Regions from separate parts of the Streptomyces sp. NPDC041968 genome, predicted to be linked through region 2. Evidence: riboswitches for the same ligand, from Rfam matches in the RefSeq annotation. Region 2 holds a riboswitch; each other region holds the start of a gene.
What was found. A riboswitch is a leader RNA that binds a small molecule or an ion and turns the genes downstream of it on or off. The one in region 2 is predicted to bind cobalamin.
Positions count from the first base shown of each region.

Region 1 (4,201 bases), on a different contig from region 2:
TCCCGGACGCCGAGGTGGTCGATGATCTCCCGGCGGGAGGTGCCGGAGACGGTGAGCACCGAGGGCAGGCGGCGGGCGACGCGCTTCTGCATGCGGGTGAAGGCGTACCAGCGGCGCACGGAGTACCGGCGCTTCCAGCCGTCCGCGGCGTCGAGTTCGAGCTGCCGGTCGACGGTGATGGGGTGGTGGATCGTGGTGACCAGGGGGGCGCCCACGTCACCCAGCAGCCCGTAGCCGAGGGTCTGGTTGTCGTGGACGACGTCGAAGTCGCCGCGGCGGGCGCGCAGATGGCGGCGGGCGCGCAGCGAGAAGGTCAGCGGCTCGGGGAAGCCGCCGGTCCACATCGTGCCGACCTCCAGCGCGTCGACCCAGTCGCGGTACTCGTCGCGCTTCGGGGTGCGGAAGGGGTCGGGCTGGCGGTAGAGGTCGAGGCTGGGCAGCTCGGTGAGGGACAGCCGGTCCCCGAGACCCTCGTCCAGCACGGGGTAGGGCTGGGCGCCGATGACCTCCACCCGGTGGCCGAGGCGGGCCAGTTCGCGGGAGAGGTGACGCACGTAGACGCCCTGGCCGCCGCAGAACGGGTTCCCCTTGTAGGTGAGGAGCGCGATGCGGAGCGGTCGCATGCCGTCGGCGGCGGGCTCGGGACGGGCACCCGTCCGACTGGCCTCAGCGGTCACTCGGGGCCCCCTTCTCACTGCATTGTCCCGCGACACTATGCCGGGACGTTAATCTAGAACAAGTTTCAGACTTGATCGTCAGAGGCTCCGAATCTACCGGCAGGTAGGTGCGCTGTGACGAGTGGATCAGGTGATTCACGCCACGGCCGGGCGCCCCGTGCGGCGCCCGGCGGGCCGGACGAGGGGGAGGAGGTGGCCGAGGTGGAGAACCCGGAAGCGGAAGCCTCCCGTCCGGCGCGTCGGCCCGCCGGCCCGCCGCTCACCGAGCGGCAGCGGGCCCGGCGCCGCCGCATCCTGCACGCGACCGCCCGGCTGGCCTGCCGGGGCGGCTTCGAGGCGGTGCAGATGCGGGAGGTAGCGGAGTCCTCGCAGGTCGCCCTCGGCACGCTCTACCGGTACTTCCCGTCCAAGGTCCATCTGCTGGTCGCGACCATGCACGACCAGCTGGAGCAGTTGCACGGCACCCTGCGCAAGAGCCCGCCGACCGGGGCCACGGCGGCCGACCGGGTGGCGCAGACGCTGATGCGGGCCTTCGCCGCCCTGCAACGCGAACCACGGCTGGCCGAGGCGATGACCCGGGCCCTGACCTTCGCCGACCGCAGCGTCTCCCCGGAGGTCGACCAGGTCTCCCGGCAGACCACGGCGATCATCCTGGACGCGATGGGCGGACCGGAGGCCCCCACCGCCGAGCAGCTCTCCGCGGTCCGCGTCGTCGAGCACACCTGGCACTCCACCCTGATCGCCTGGCTCTCCGGCCGGGCGTCGCTCGCGCAGGTGGGCGCGGACATCGAGACGGTGTGCCGGCTGATCGACCTGGCGGGCCCCGGGGCGGGCGGACGGGCGCCCCGGACCGGCCCTGTCGCCTCCGGGTAAAGTGGCCGCGTCGTCATCACACCCGTACGGGGGGAAGCCGGTGCAATTCCGGCGCTGACCCGCAACCGTGAGCCGTTCGCCGCACCCCGTGAGGGCCCGCGCGGCCGGTGAGCCGGACTGCCCCGGGCGGACGTGACCGGCTCACGTGTCCGGCACCCGCCGGCGCACGGGCACCGTCGAGGCATACGGGGCCGAGCCGCCCGGGGGTGCCCGTGCTGCCCGACTCCGCGCAGGGAAAGGCACCCGCCGATCATGAACGTCCGCCGTCGCAGCAGCGCCGCGGCCCTGGCCGCCATAGCCGTGATCGGCGCCGCCGCCGCGCCCGCGGTCGCCGCCGATCCGTCACCGTCCGCCTCCGCGTCCGCCCCGGCCACGTCCGGGTCCTCCGGGCTGTACGGCACCGCCGACCCCCAGTACGACGGCGTCTGGCGGCAGTCCCTCGCGCTGCTCGCCCAGGACACCGTGGGCGTGGTCCCGTCGCCGGCCGCCGTGGAGTGGCTCACCGGGCAGCAGTGCGCGAGCGGCGCCTTCGCCCCGTACCGGGCCGACCCGGCCAAGGCCTGCGACGCCAAGACCATGGTCGACACCAACAGCACGGCTGCCGCCGTCCAGGCGCTGTGGGCCGTCGGCGGGCACGGCGACGTCGTCGAGTCCGCCCTCGAGTGGCTGAAGTCCGTGCAGAACGAGGACGGCGGCTGGGGCTACACCCCCGGCGGCCCCAGCGACGCCAACTCCACGTCCGTCGTCATCGGCGCGCTGACCGCCACGGAGAGCGACCCCGAGCAGGTCGTCAAGGACGGCAGGTCGCCGTACGACGCCCTGCTGACGTTCGCGCTGCCCTGTGCCGCGGACAAGGGCGCGGGCGCCTTCGCCTTCCAGCCCGACAAGGACGGCAAGCTGCTCGCCAACGCGGACGCGACGGCCGCCGGTGTCCTCGGCGCGCTCGGCAAGGGCCTGGTCACCGAGGCCGGTGCGAAGTCCGCCGCCGCCACCTGCACCGACGCGAAGAAGCCCACCCGCGAGCAGGCCGCCGCGAACGGCGCCGCCCACCTCGCCGCGGCCGTCGCCGAGAAGGGCCACCTCACGTCCGCCCTCGGCGGCTCCGCCGACCAGCCCGACTACGGCAACACCGCCGACGCGGTCGTCGCACTCGCCGCGCAGGGCGGTGCCGACCAGGCGGCGAAGCCGCTGGCGTGGCTGGAGAAGAACAGCGCCAAGTGGGCCGCGCAGAGCGGCCCGGCCGCCTACGCCCAGCTGATCCTCGCCGCCCACGCCACCGGCACCGACCCGCGTGCCTTCGGCGGCACCGACCTGGTGGCGGCGCTGAACGCGACGGGTCCGAGCCCGCAGGGCGGCAAGGTGAGCGACAGCGCCACCGCGAGCGACGAGGACGGTGCGAAGGAGAACGACGAGAAGGACGACTCCGGCTTCGGCGTCTGGTGGTTCGTCGGCGTCTGCCTGGTCTTCGGCATCGGCGTCGGCTTCCTGCTGAGCGGCCGCAACAAGAAGCGGCAGCCGTGAGGCGCCGCGTCGTCCTCCTCTTCCTGGCCGCGTTCCTGCTGATCGGGACCGCGGGCCAGGCGCAGGCCGCCGGTTACCGCTACTGGTCCTTCTGGGACCGCGACGGCGACCGGTGGATCTACGCCACCCAGGGCCCGTCCCTCGTCCGCCCCTCCGACGGCGACGTCCAGGGCTTCCGCTTCTCGGTGAGCGAGAACTCGGACGACGCGGCCCAGCCGCGCGGCACCGCCGGCTTCGCGTCGATCTGCGCGAAGACACCGGCCGAGGACGGCAGCAAGCGCGTCGCCCTCGTCCTCGACTTCGGCACCGCGTCCGACGCCCCGGCCGGCGAGAACCCACCGGCTCCGCGCACGGCCTGCGCCCGGGTCTCCCCCGACGCGACGACGGCCGACGCCCTGGCCGCCGTCGCGGGCCCCCTGCGCTACGACACCAACGCCCTGCTGTGCGCCATCGCGGGGTACCCGAAGGCGGGTTGCGGCGACCAGGTGTCGGGGCAGGGGCAGAAGCAGGAGGGGAAGAAGGAGCAGCCGACGGCGACGGCGGCCGCGGACGGGACGAGTACCCGGGACGACGACGGCCCCTCGGTCGGCCTCTACGCGGGCATCGCCCTGGTGGCGGTCCTCGCCGGAGCGGCGACCTGGCAGGCGAGGCGGCGCCGGAATGCCACCGACTGACCCTGCCCCCGGCACCCCGGCGCACGTCCCGGCCGCGGGCGGTCGCACCGCCGCGACCCGGGCGGAGGCCGGATACGCACCCGCCGGGGAGGCTCCGGCGGCCCGGGCGGGCGGCCCCGCCCCCCGCCACCGCCCCGAGAGCCTGCACCCCGGCGCCTGGTGGCTCTGGGCGCTGGCCCTCGGCACCGCCGCCACCCGCACCACCAACCCCCTCCTCCTCGCCCTCCTCGTCACCGTCTCCGCCTACGTGGTCATCACCCGCCGCCCCCACGCCCCCTGGTCCCGCTCCTACGGCGCCTTCGTCAAGCTCGCCCTGGCCGTCCTGGTCATCCGCCTGCTGTTCACCACCGTCCTGGGCTCCCCCATCCCCGGCACGCACACCCTCTTCACCCTCCCCGAAGTCCCCCTCCCCGACTGGGCGCAGGGCATCCGGCTCGGCGGCCGGGTCACCGCCGA
Region 1 covers NZ_JBVJCB010000001.1:560,997-565,197, forward strand. The annotation lists gene ACZ6EG_RS02585 (glycosyltransferase family 4 protein) at 1-677, opposite strand, end outside; gene ACZ6EG_RS02590 (TetR family transcriptional regulator) at 870-1,550, shown strand; cobalamin riboswitch at 1,541-1,668, shown strand; gene ACZ6EG_RS02595 (prenyltransferase/squalene oxidase repeat-containing protein) at 1,803-3,071, shown strand; gene ACZ6EG_RS02600 (SCO2322 family protein) at 3,068-3,745, shown strand; gene ACZ6EG_RS02605 (energy-coupling factor transporter transmembrane component T) at 3,732-4,201, shown strand, end outside.
Region 1: it holds a riboswitch for cobalamin, as region 2 does, so the genes downstream of both, ACZ6EG_RS02595 (prenyltransferase/squalene oxidase repeat-containing protein) here and ACZ6EG_RS12595 ((2Fe-2S) ferredoxin domain-containing protein) in region 2, are expected to answer to the same signal.

Region 2 (4,201 bases):
GGGCCAACACCGGCCTCGCCGCCCTCCAGCTCTGCCAGGCCGCCGGGGTGCCCCTGGGCGACCTGGTCGCGACGGCGGCCCGCGACGAGGCCCTCGCGGTGCTGCGCGGGGCGCCGGTGAGGGTGGACGTGATCTGCATCGACCGTGCGGGCACGGTGGTGGGCCGCAGCGCGGTCGCGTGACCGCGGGGCCCCGCCTATGCGCCGACCGCGCTCACGCGCAGGCGGTTGCCGTCCGGGTCACGGAGTTCCAGCTCCCGCCCCCACGGCGCCTCGTCGGGGCGGACGCCGAACTCCCGGGCGACCGCGTCCAGATCGGCGACCCGCACGTACACCAGGGTGTCCGGCCGCGCGTCCCCCTCGTGCTCCGACAGGTACAGCCGGAGGCGACCGCGGGCGACCTCCGTGAACACCGGGAAGCCCGGTTCGAACCGGTGCTCCCACTGCTGGACGAAGCCCAGTCTCGCGTACCACCGCACGGACACCGCGGCGTCGCCCACCCGGAGGATCGGGATGACCTCCTCGGCGGACGCGCAGTGGTCAGCAGACATGACGCTCCCGCTCGGGCGAGCACAGGTGGCTGTCGCCGAACTGCTCGGCTCCCGGGGCCCGTCCGGCCATGATCACCGCAGTACGGACGTCCCCCGTCTCCTTCACCCTACCGGCGACCTCGTCGAGGTCCCGCGGGTGCTCGGCCCACCGGGCACCGGAGGAGGGCGGGCCGGGGCTGTCCGACCGCGCGAGCCCTGGCCTTCCACCGCCGGGAGGTGAGGCTGGCGCCCGCCTCACGCCAGCCCGCAGTCGCCGCACTTCGAACCGGCCGGCGCCCGGTAGTAGAGGCAGCAGCTCCTGCGGCGGAACGCGAGGTCGGGGCCGGTCAGCACTCCGGTGCCCGCCAGGCGTCCGGTGTCCAGCAGCGCGGTCGTCAGGTCGGTGAGCGGTCCGCGGACGGCGGGACGGAGCGCGAGCAGGGCCTGGGCGGCCCCCGCGAGCGCCGACGCGGAGTTGCCGTCCAGCAGACGCGGGGCGACCTTGACGCGCAGGCCGTGGGCCAGTGCCGACAGATGACCCGTCACCTGCTCGTACAGGGCGCGGACGGGATCGCCCTCGTCCCGGTCGACGTACCGGCCGGCCGGGCGGGGCACCCGCAGGGCCGGTCCGTCGTCGGCCCGCTGCAGGCCCTCCAGGTCGAGGACGATGCCGTGCAGGACGGCACAGGCCAGCACCGGTGACCAGAGGCGGGCGGCGTGGCCGAGTTGGGCGATGGACACGTCGACGCGCGGCTCCCGGGTGCGGTGACGGCGTGCGACGGCCGCGGCGAGGTCGGTGAAACCCGCGGCGTAGCAGCGGGCGACCGGATGCCAGCCGTCGTCCTCTCCGCCGACCCGCAGTGCGAAGAAGCCGCCGAGGCCCGCCACGTCGTGCAGGGCGGCGGTGACGGACGCCGTCGAGGCGCGGGCTGCGTGCACGTTGCTGTCCCTTTCTCCGGCTCCGTGTTCGTACGCTCCCTGTGACGGTCAGGAGGCCGGGCTCCGGCGCGGTGGTGTGATGGCGTACAGGTCGAGGATGTCCGGCCGGGGCGCGACGCCCGGTCCGCCGGCGCGTGCCCAGGCGGCGATGTCCTCGGTCGCGTCCGGGTCGTTGACCAGTCCCAGCCAGACGGGCCGGGCTCCGGCGGCCCGGCCCTCCGCGGAGGGCTGTACGACGATGACGTTGGCCTGTGCGCAGACGTCGAGGCAGTCGGAGACGCGTACCGGTACCGCGGCGCGCAGGCGCTCGGTCTGGGCCGCGTGGTCCACGCCGGGCACTTTGGGGGTGCCGCAGCAGCAGTCGCGGCACACGACGACGCGGCACGGCACGCGGCCGGTGGCCGTGGCGGTCCTCGCGTCGTCCGTCGTTCGTCCGGCCGGCGTTGCGGGCATGCGGTGCCGTCCCTCTCTCCGGGGAGATCCGCCCCGGTGGTCCGTCGAGGAGGCGACCGCGTGAGTCTCCTGGCTCTCGGGTCGATGCTCGTCCCGGCCTTCCCACCCGTCGCTGGGCGGTGGCCTGTCGGGAGTCGCTCGCCGATCACAGTGGCGGGACCGCGCCGGATTCACACCGGCTTCCTCGTTCCGCCGTCGCCTTTGTCGCCGGCCATCCTGCCATCCCGGAACGCCGTGCCGCCCGCCCGGTGCCGGCCGTCAGTCCGTTTCCTGGGTGTGCGGGGCCGTCGCGGGCGGATCGTCCGGACGGGCCCGTCCGCCGTCACGGCCCGACACCACCACGATGACCAGCCCGATGACGACGGCTCCGGCGACGACCCGTCCCGCCGCCCGCACCCACCACCCCGGCCGGGTCGCGCCCTCGCCCGCGGGACCCAACCGCTCCGCCCGCCGGGCAGGTCTCAGCAGCCGCAGCAACAGCAGTGCGGCGATGGGAAGTTGCAGCAGCCACAGCACGGTGCGCGGCCACTCCCCGTACCAGACGTTGGTGCCGTACAGCAGCGTGTGCCACACGCTCAGCACGTAGACGACGATCACGAAGCGGTGCAGGCGTCGCCAGGTCCTCGCTCCGAAGCGGTGCCGGACGTAGAACAGCAGCCCGAGCGGGACCGCCAGGTACAGGGCGCCCTGTCCGATCGGGATGGCGATCCGGCCGGTGCCGGAGTCGTACCAGAGGGGGACGAAGCTGTCGGCGAAGCCCACCCACAGCCGCTCGGCCCAGTCCAGTGCCGTCTCGTAGCGCACGAGTTCCGCGGCGAACATCAGCGCGTGCGCGAACATCAGCGCCATCGTGGTCAGGCTCGTGGTGCGGTGCCAGCGCTCCAGCACCTGCCGGGAGACCGGCAGCCGGGCGGGGCGCGGCCCCGACAGCAACAGGCCGAAGATCACCGTGCACCAGGCCCACAGCAGTCCCGACCAGCCGAAAGCCTGGCTGAGCAGGTACATCCAGTAGGTACGGGCATCGTCCATGAACGGCATCACCGCGACGGTGTCCGAAGCACCCGACTCCATGCGCGCCCACAGCAACGCGAAGACGAGCGCCGTCACCACCACCGCCGCGGTGGCGTCCGGCAGGGCGGAGCGAAGATCGGCGCGCAGAGCGACGCGGTCACCGGGAGGGCGCGGCAGTCCGGGCGGGGTCCCTACCGCCCCGTCCTCGTCCGGCCTGGTGTCTGACGTCATCAGGGGCCTCCCGGGCACGGGCCACCGCGGCAACGGTGTGCGTGTGTCGTGAGGCAACAAGTCTGGCTGATGGGGCGAGGAACCTCAGAGGTGCTATCCGGCCAGAGCCGTCACGACAACGACACCCGGAGACCCACCTGTTTCTGCCTCCCCTCCACTTTCAAGACAACCGCCGGAGCCCTACTTTCGCAGGGGTCAAGAGCCCCTCTACGCTGATGCACGCAGTCGGTTCGCGCCTCCCGTCCGCCCGGACGCCCGAAGCGTGACGCAAGAGGGAACCCGGTGCGAGTCCGGGGCTGTCCCGCAGCGGTGAGTGGGAACGAGAGCCGTCGATGTCACTGGGCCCGTGTCAGGGCCGGGGAAGAGACGGCCGGTAGGTGTCCGCCCTCCCGGCGGACGTGCCCGCGAGTCCGAAGACCTGCCACTGCGCCCGCGTCCCGCGCGGGCTGTGCACGTGACCTCGTGGACTGGGTCGGCGGTATGGGCGGTCGTACGTCGTGCGTGTGGCCGCGCCTCCCTCCCTGTCGGTGTTCAAGGCCCGGTACGGAGGAGGACGGTGTGCGGGATCCAGCCGGTTCGCGGCGGCCGTACCGGCCCCGGGCCGACACGCCGTCCGACGGACCGGGGCGCACCCTCCCCGGCCCCGGCGCGGGCGCTCCGCAAGAACCGGACGTGTCCGACGGCACGGTGTCCGGTGTCTGCCACGGCACTCTGGGCGAGCTGTACCAGGGCCCGTTGCGAGCGGGCTCCGATCCCGAGATCGCCGTGGTGTCCTTTCCGGTGGACCGTCACTCCTGGGTGTACTTCACCCCGCGGACGGCGACCGGGGCACCGCGACCGTCGGCGCTGGGGGAGAAGTCGGCGACGGCGGCCCGGCTCTTCCTGGACCACTACGGCCTCTCCCTGCCCCCGGGCGACTGGCACACCCACTCCGAACTGCCGGTGGGCGTGGGGATGGCCAGTTCGACGGCGGACATCGTGGCGACCCTGCGCTGTCTGTTCCGCGTCTTCTCCCTGCCGTACGACGCGGACGTGGTC
Region 2 covers NZ_JBVJCB010000004.1:356,160-360,360, reverse strand. The annotation lists gene ACZ6EG_RS12610 (cobalt-precorrin-5B (C(1))-methyltransferase) at 1-182, shown strand, start outside; gene ACZ6EG_RS12605 (glyoxalase superfamily protein) at 197-550, opposite strand; gene ACZ6EG_RS12600 ((2Fe-2S)-binding protein) at 785-1,468, opposite strand; gene ACZ6EG_RS12595 ((2Fe-2S) ferredoxin domain-containing protein) at 1,517-1,921, opposite strand; cobalamin riboswitch at 1,968-2,151, opposite strand; gene ACZ6EG_RS12590 (ferric reductase-like transmembrane domain-containing protein) at 2,180-3,163, opposite strand; cobalamin riboswitch at 3,372-3,603, shown strand; gene ACZ6EG_RS12585 (GHMP family kinase ATP-binding protein) at 3,836-4,201, shown strand, end outside.

Region 3 (4,201 bases), on a different contig from region 2:
TCGCGGGGCGAGGCCGACGCCGTCGAGGACCAGCCGTCCGCCCAGGGCACGGCTCACGCGATCGGCGGCGAGGGTGGACGGCTCGGCGGGCGGCTGCCCCGCGGACGTCGGCCCGTGGGTCGTCCGCCCGTCGGTCCCCCGCCCGGCGCCGGCCGTCAACGCGTCCTCTTCGTGCGGTAGAGGACCAGGACGAACGCCGGAACGCCGACCAGCGAGGTCACCACGCCCACCGGCACTTCCTGGGGATCGAGGACGGTACGGGCCAGGGTGTCGGCCCAGACCAGGAAGACCGCCCCGGCGAGCGCGGTGACGGGCAGCAGCCGGGCGTGCCCCGGGCCGACCAGGGCCCGCGCGCCGTGCGGCAGGACCAGGCCGACGAAACCGATCGCGCCGGCCGAACCGACCAGCGCGGCGGTCAGCAGGGCGGTCACGCACAGCAGCACCAGCCGGGTCCGGGCGACCGAGACGCCCAGGGTCGCCGCGGCGTCCTGGCCGAAGGCGAAGGCGTCCAGGGTGCGGGCGTACCCGAGGCACACCACCAGGGCGAGCACCAGCACGGCCAGGCACAGCCCCACCTCGGTCCAGTCGGCCCCGCTGAGCGACCCCAGCAGCCAGAACAGCACACCCCGGGTGGTCTCCGCGTCGGCCGCCGTCGTCACCACGAACGACGTCAGGGCGGCGAACAGCTGCATCGCCGCCACCCCGGACAGCACCACGCGGTCCGTCGTCCCGCCGAGCGTGTGGCTGAGCAGCAGCACCAGCGCGAACGAGCCGAGCGCACCCACGAACGCGCCGCCGGAGACGGTCAGGGCGCCGCCGCCCGCGCCGAGGACGATCACGACGACGGCGCCGGTCGACGCTCCGGAGGAGACGCCCAGGACGAAGGGGTCGGCCAGCGGGTTGCGCAGCAGTGACTGCATCACCGCACCGCACACGGCGAGCCCGGCGCCGCACACCGCGGCGAGCACCGTACGGGGCAACCGCAGGTTCCAGACGATGCCCTCCCGGATCGGAGTCAGCTCCGTCGTCCCCCAGCCCAGGCGGGAGGCGACCACCGACCAGGCGTCGCCCACGCCGATGTCCGCCGGCCCGACGGTGATGGCCACGGCGACGGACACGGCGAGCACCGCGAGCCCGCCGCCCGCACCGGCCAGGCCGCGCAGCACACCGGCCGTGCCGTGCGGCCGGACCTTCCGGGAGGACCGCAGCGCGGTGGTCATCGGCCGAGGCCGTGCTCGCGCAGGGCCGCGGCCACCTTCTCGACGCCCTCGACCGTACGGATCGTGGGGTTCATGGCCTGCCCGCTGAGCAGCACGTACCGCTTCGCCTGCACCGCCTTCATGTTCCTCGTCGCCGGATGCGACTCCAGGAACGCGATCTTCTTCGCGGCCGACTCGGCGGTCTGCGACCTGCGGGTCAGATCGCCGATGACAAGCAGGTCGGGGTCACGGTCGGCCACCGTCTCCCAGTTGATCTGGGGCCACTCCTGCGTGCTGTCGTCGAAGACGTTCTTCGCGCCGAGCGCGTTCGTGATGATGCCGGGCGCGCCGCAGCAGCCCGCCATGTAGGGGGACTCCTGGTTCGCGAACCAGTACAGGACGGTGGCGTTCTCGGCGCCGGTCCCGGCGGCGGCCTTCGCCACCCGGCTCTCCAACCCGGAGACGAGCTTCTCACCCCGTTCCTCCACCCCGAAGACCCGCGCCAGTTCCCGCACTTCGCGGTAGACGGTGTCCATGGTCAGGGGCTCGCTCCGGGAGCCGTCGCCGTCGCCGGTGTTGTCCTTGCCCTCGCAGTCGGCGGGCGAGAGGTACGTGGGAACGCCGAGCTCCTCGAACTTCTCGCGGGGCGCCACCCCGCCCTTGCCCAGGGTGGAGGTGAAGGACGAGGCCACGAAGTCCGGTTCGGCGTCCAGGACCCGCTCGAACGACGGCTGGTTGTCGGCGAGCCGGGGCACCTTCTCGTTCGCCCGCTCAAGACCCTCCAGGACCGGGTCGGTCCAGGTGGCGGTCCCCACCATGCGGTCGGCCAGGCCCAGGGAGAGCAGGATCTCGGTGGTGCCCTGGTTCAGGGACACCGCCCGCTGGGGCGGGGCCTCGACCGTCACCTTCTGCCCGCAGTTGTCGATCGTGACGGAGCGCTTTTGGGCGCCGGCGGGCTTCCCGGACGAGCCGGAGCCCGAGCCGGAACCGCACGCGGTGAGCAACAGGGCCCCCGTCAGGAGCAGGACGGAACAACGGGCGGGACGTGACAGCTGCACGGTGTCGGTTTCCTCAACGTCGGGACCCAGGCGCGGGGTCCGTGCGAACGATCGGTCACCAGCAGGTCTTCGGACTCGGGGTCATCCCGGCGGGACGCCTTCCCGGACCCGGCCGTGACCGTCGTCCAGTGGCTGCTGCCCCGCCCGTCACCCTCACCGCTGCGCGTCAGTTCCGGATTCCCACCGGATTCCCTGACCCGTGCACGCGTAGGCCGCGTTCACGAGTGCGACTGGCGTCCGGAAGCTATCACAGCCCTCTCCCGTACGGTCCGACGGACCTTCGGGCCCCCCGTCCGGGGTGGCCCCTTCGCAGCGGCGCTCAGCGGGCGTCGTCGCGCCCTCGGGCGGCGGAGAAGGTGCGTGCGCTCGGCACCAGGGCGGCGACCGCGGGCGCCGTGAAGCAGACGACCGCGCAGCCCGTGAGCACCGCCGTGACGCCGAAGGCGTCGATGGCGGGGGCGATGAGGGCGAGCCCGACCGGGGCGAGTCCATAGGAGAGCAGGAAGTCCAGGGAGGAGACCCGGGCCAGTTTGTCCGGGGCGACCTCGCGCTGGGCGGCGGTGAACCACGGCACGTTGAACAGCTCGATGCCGACGCCCGCGACGGCGTACGCGGCCATCACGGCGGCCGGGTGCACGGGCAGTACGAGGCTGAGCGGGGCGAGTCCGTAGGCGGCGAGGCCGGCCAGGGCGGCCCAGCCGGGGGAGCGGGGACGCCAGCGGGCGATGAGCAGCGCACCGCCGAGCGCTCCGGCGGTGTACGCGGTCATCGCACCCGCGAGAACGACCTCGGTGCCGTACTCGTCCCGGCTGACCATGGGCAGGGCGACGCCGGTCGCGGAGTAGCCGGTGGCTATCACGGCCGTCAGGGCGCCCAGACCGGCGAGGAACCACGGGTGCCTGCGGGCCTCGCGGACCCCCTCCGCGAACTCGCCCAGGAGGGACGCCCTGCCCGCCCCGGCCGAAGGCTCCGCCGTGTCCTCCCCGGTCCCGGGCCGGGCGCCGCGTCCGGGCACGCAGGCCGCGACGAGCCAGAGAAGCCCGATGCCCACCAACAGGGCCCAGGTGTCCAGGAAGACGGCGAGCAGCGCGGCCGAGGAGGGGCCCACGAGGGTGGTGACCCGTACCGCCAACGTCATGGCGGCGTTGGCCTGTTGCCGGCGACCGGCGTCGACCACCTCGGCGGTCAGGGCCTGGTAGGCGGGTCGGCAGGCGCCTTGGCCGGCTCCGGCCACCGCGGCGGCCGCCGCCATCAGCAGCACCGAGCGGTCCAGGCCGAAGGCGATCACCGGCGCCGCGGCTCCGGCGGCGAGCCCCGCCCACAGCACGACACCCCGGCGGGAGTGCCGGTCGGCCAGGACCCCGGCCACGGGTACCGCGGCGAGGAAGCCGACCGTGCGGGCGGCGAGCAGCAGGCCGAGGTCGGTGGCGGTCAGGGTCCGGTCGAAGACGGCGAGACCCAGCACGAAGGGCAGGGCCCAGGTGGCCAGGCCGGACGCGGTGGCGCCCGTCCACAGGCGCAGGAAGGCCAGGTCGAGCAGGATGGAGCGCTGCTCACGGGGCGGGGACCCGGCGGGGGCGGGAGGGGCGGAGGGGCTGGGCACGAGGGGGCGCTCCTGTCCTGTCGGCGGCGGTGGATCGAACGCGGACCGGCTGCAACGCCCTTGTCGTACTGGGAGGTTGTCCGGCGGTACCGGCCTCGGCAGGCGGCGGGCAGCGCGGCGCGGACATCACACTATCGCAGTGATAATCATTTCCATTAGAGTGCTCCCGGTCGCTGCCTCGTGAGGGATGCCGTGGCCCTGTGTCCCGTTCCACTCGTCGGTCCGGACTGTCTGTCGGGGTCGGGGGCGTGCTAGGTTCACCATATGAAAACGATTTTCATTAGCGAGGGAAAGTGAAGGTCCCGCACATGCCTCCGCCTTCGGCCTCCGGGCCTTCGGTC
Region 3 covers NZ_JBVJCB010000007.1:279,019-283,219, forward strand. The annotation lists gene ACZ6EG_RS19255 (ABC transporter ATP-binding protein) at 1-57, opposite strand, end outside; gene ACZ6EG_RS19260 (FecCD family ABC transporter permease) at 156-1,220, opposite strand; gene ACZ6EG_RS19265 (ABC transporter substrate-binding protein) at 1,217-2,257, opposite strand; cobalamin riboswitch at 2,301-2,507, opposite strand; gene ACZ6EG_RS19270 (MFS transporter) at 2,577-3,779, opposite strand; gene ACZ6EG_RS19275 (FecCD family ABC transporter permease) at 4,169-4,201, shown strand, end outside.
Region 3: it holds a riboswitch for cobalamin, as region 2 does, so the genes downstream of both, ACZ6EG_RS19265 (ABC transporter substrate-binding protein) here and ACZ6EG_RS12595 ((2Fe-2S) ferredoxin domain-containing protein) in region 2, are expected to answer to the same signal.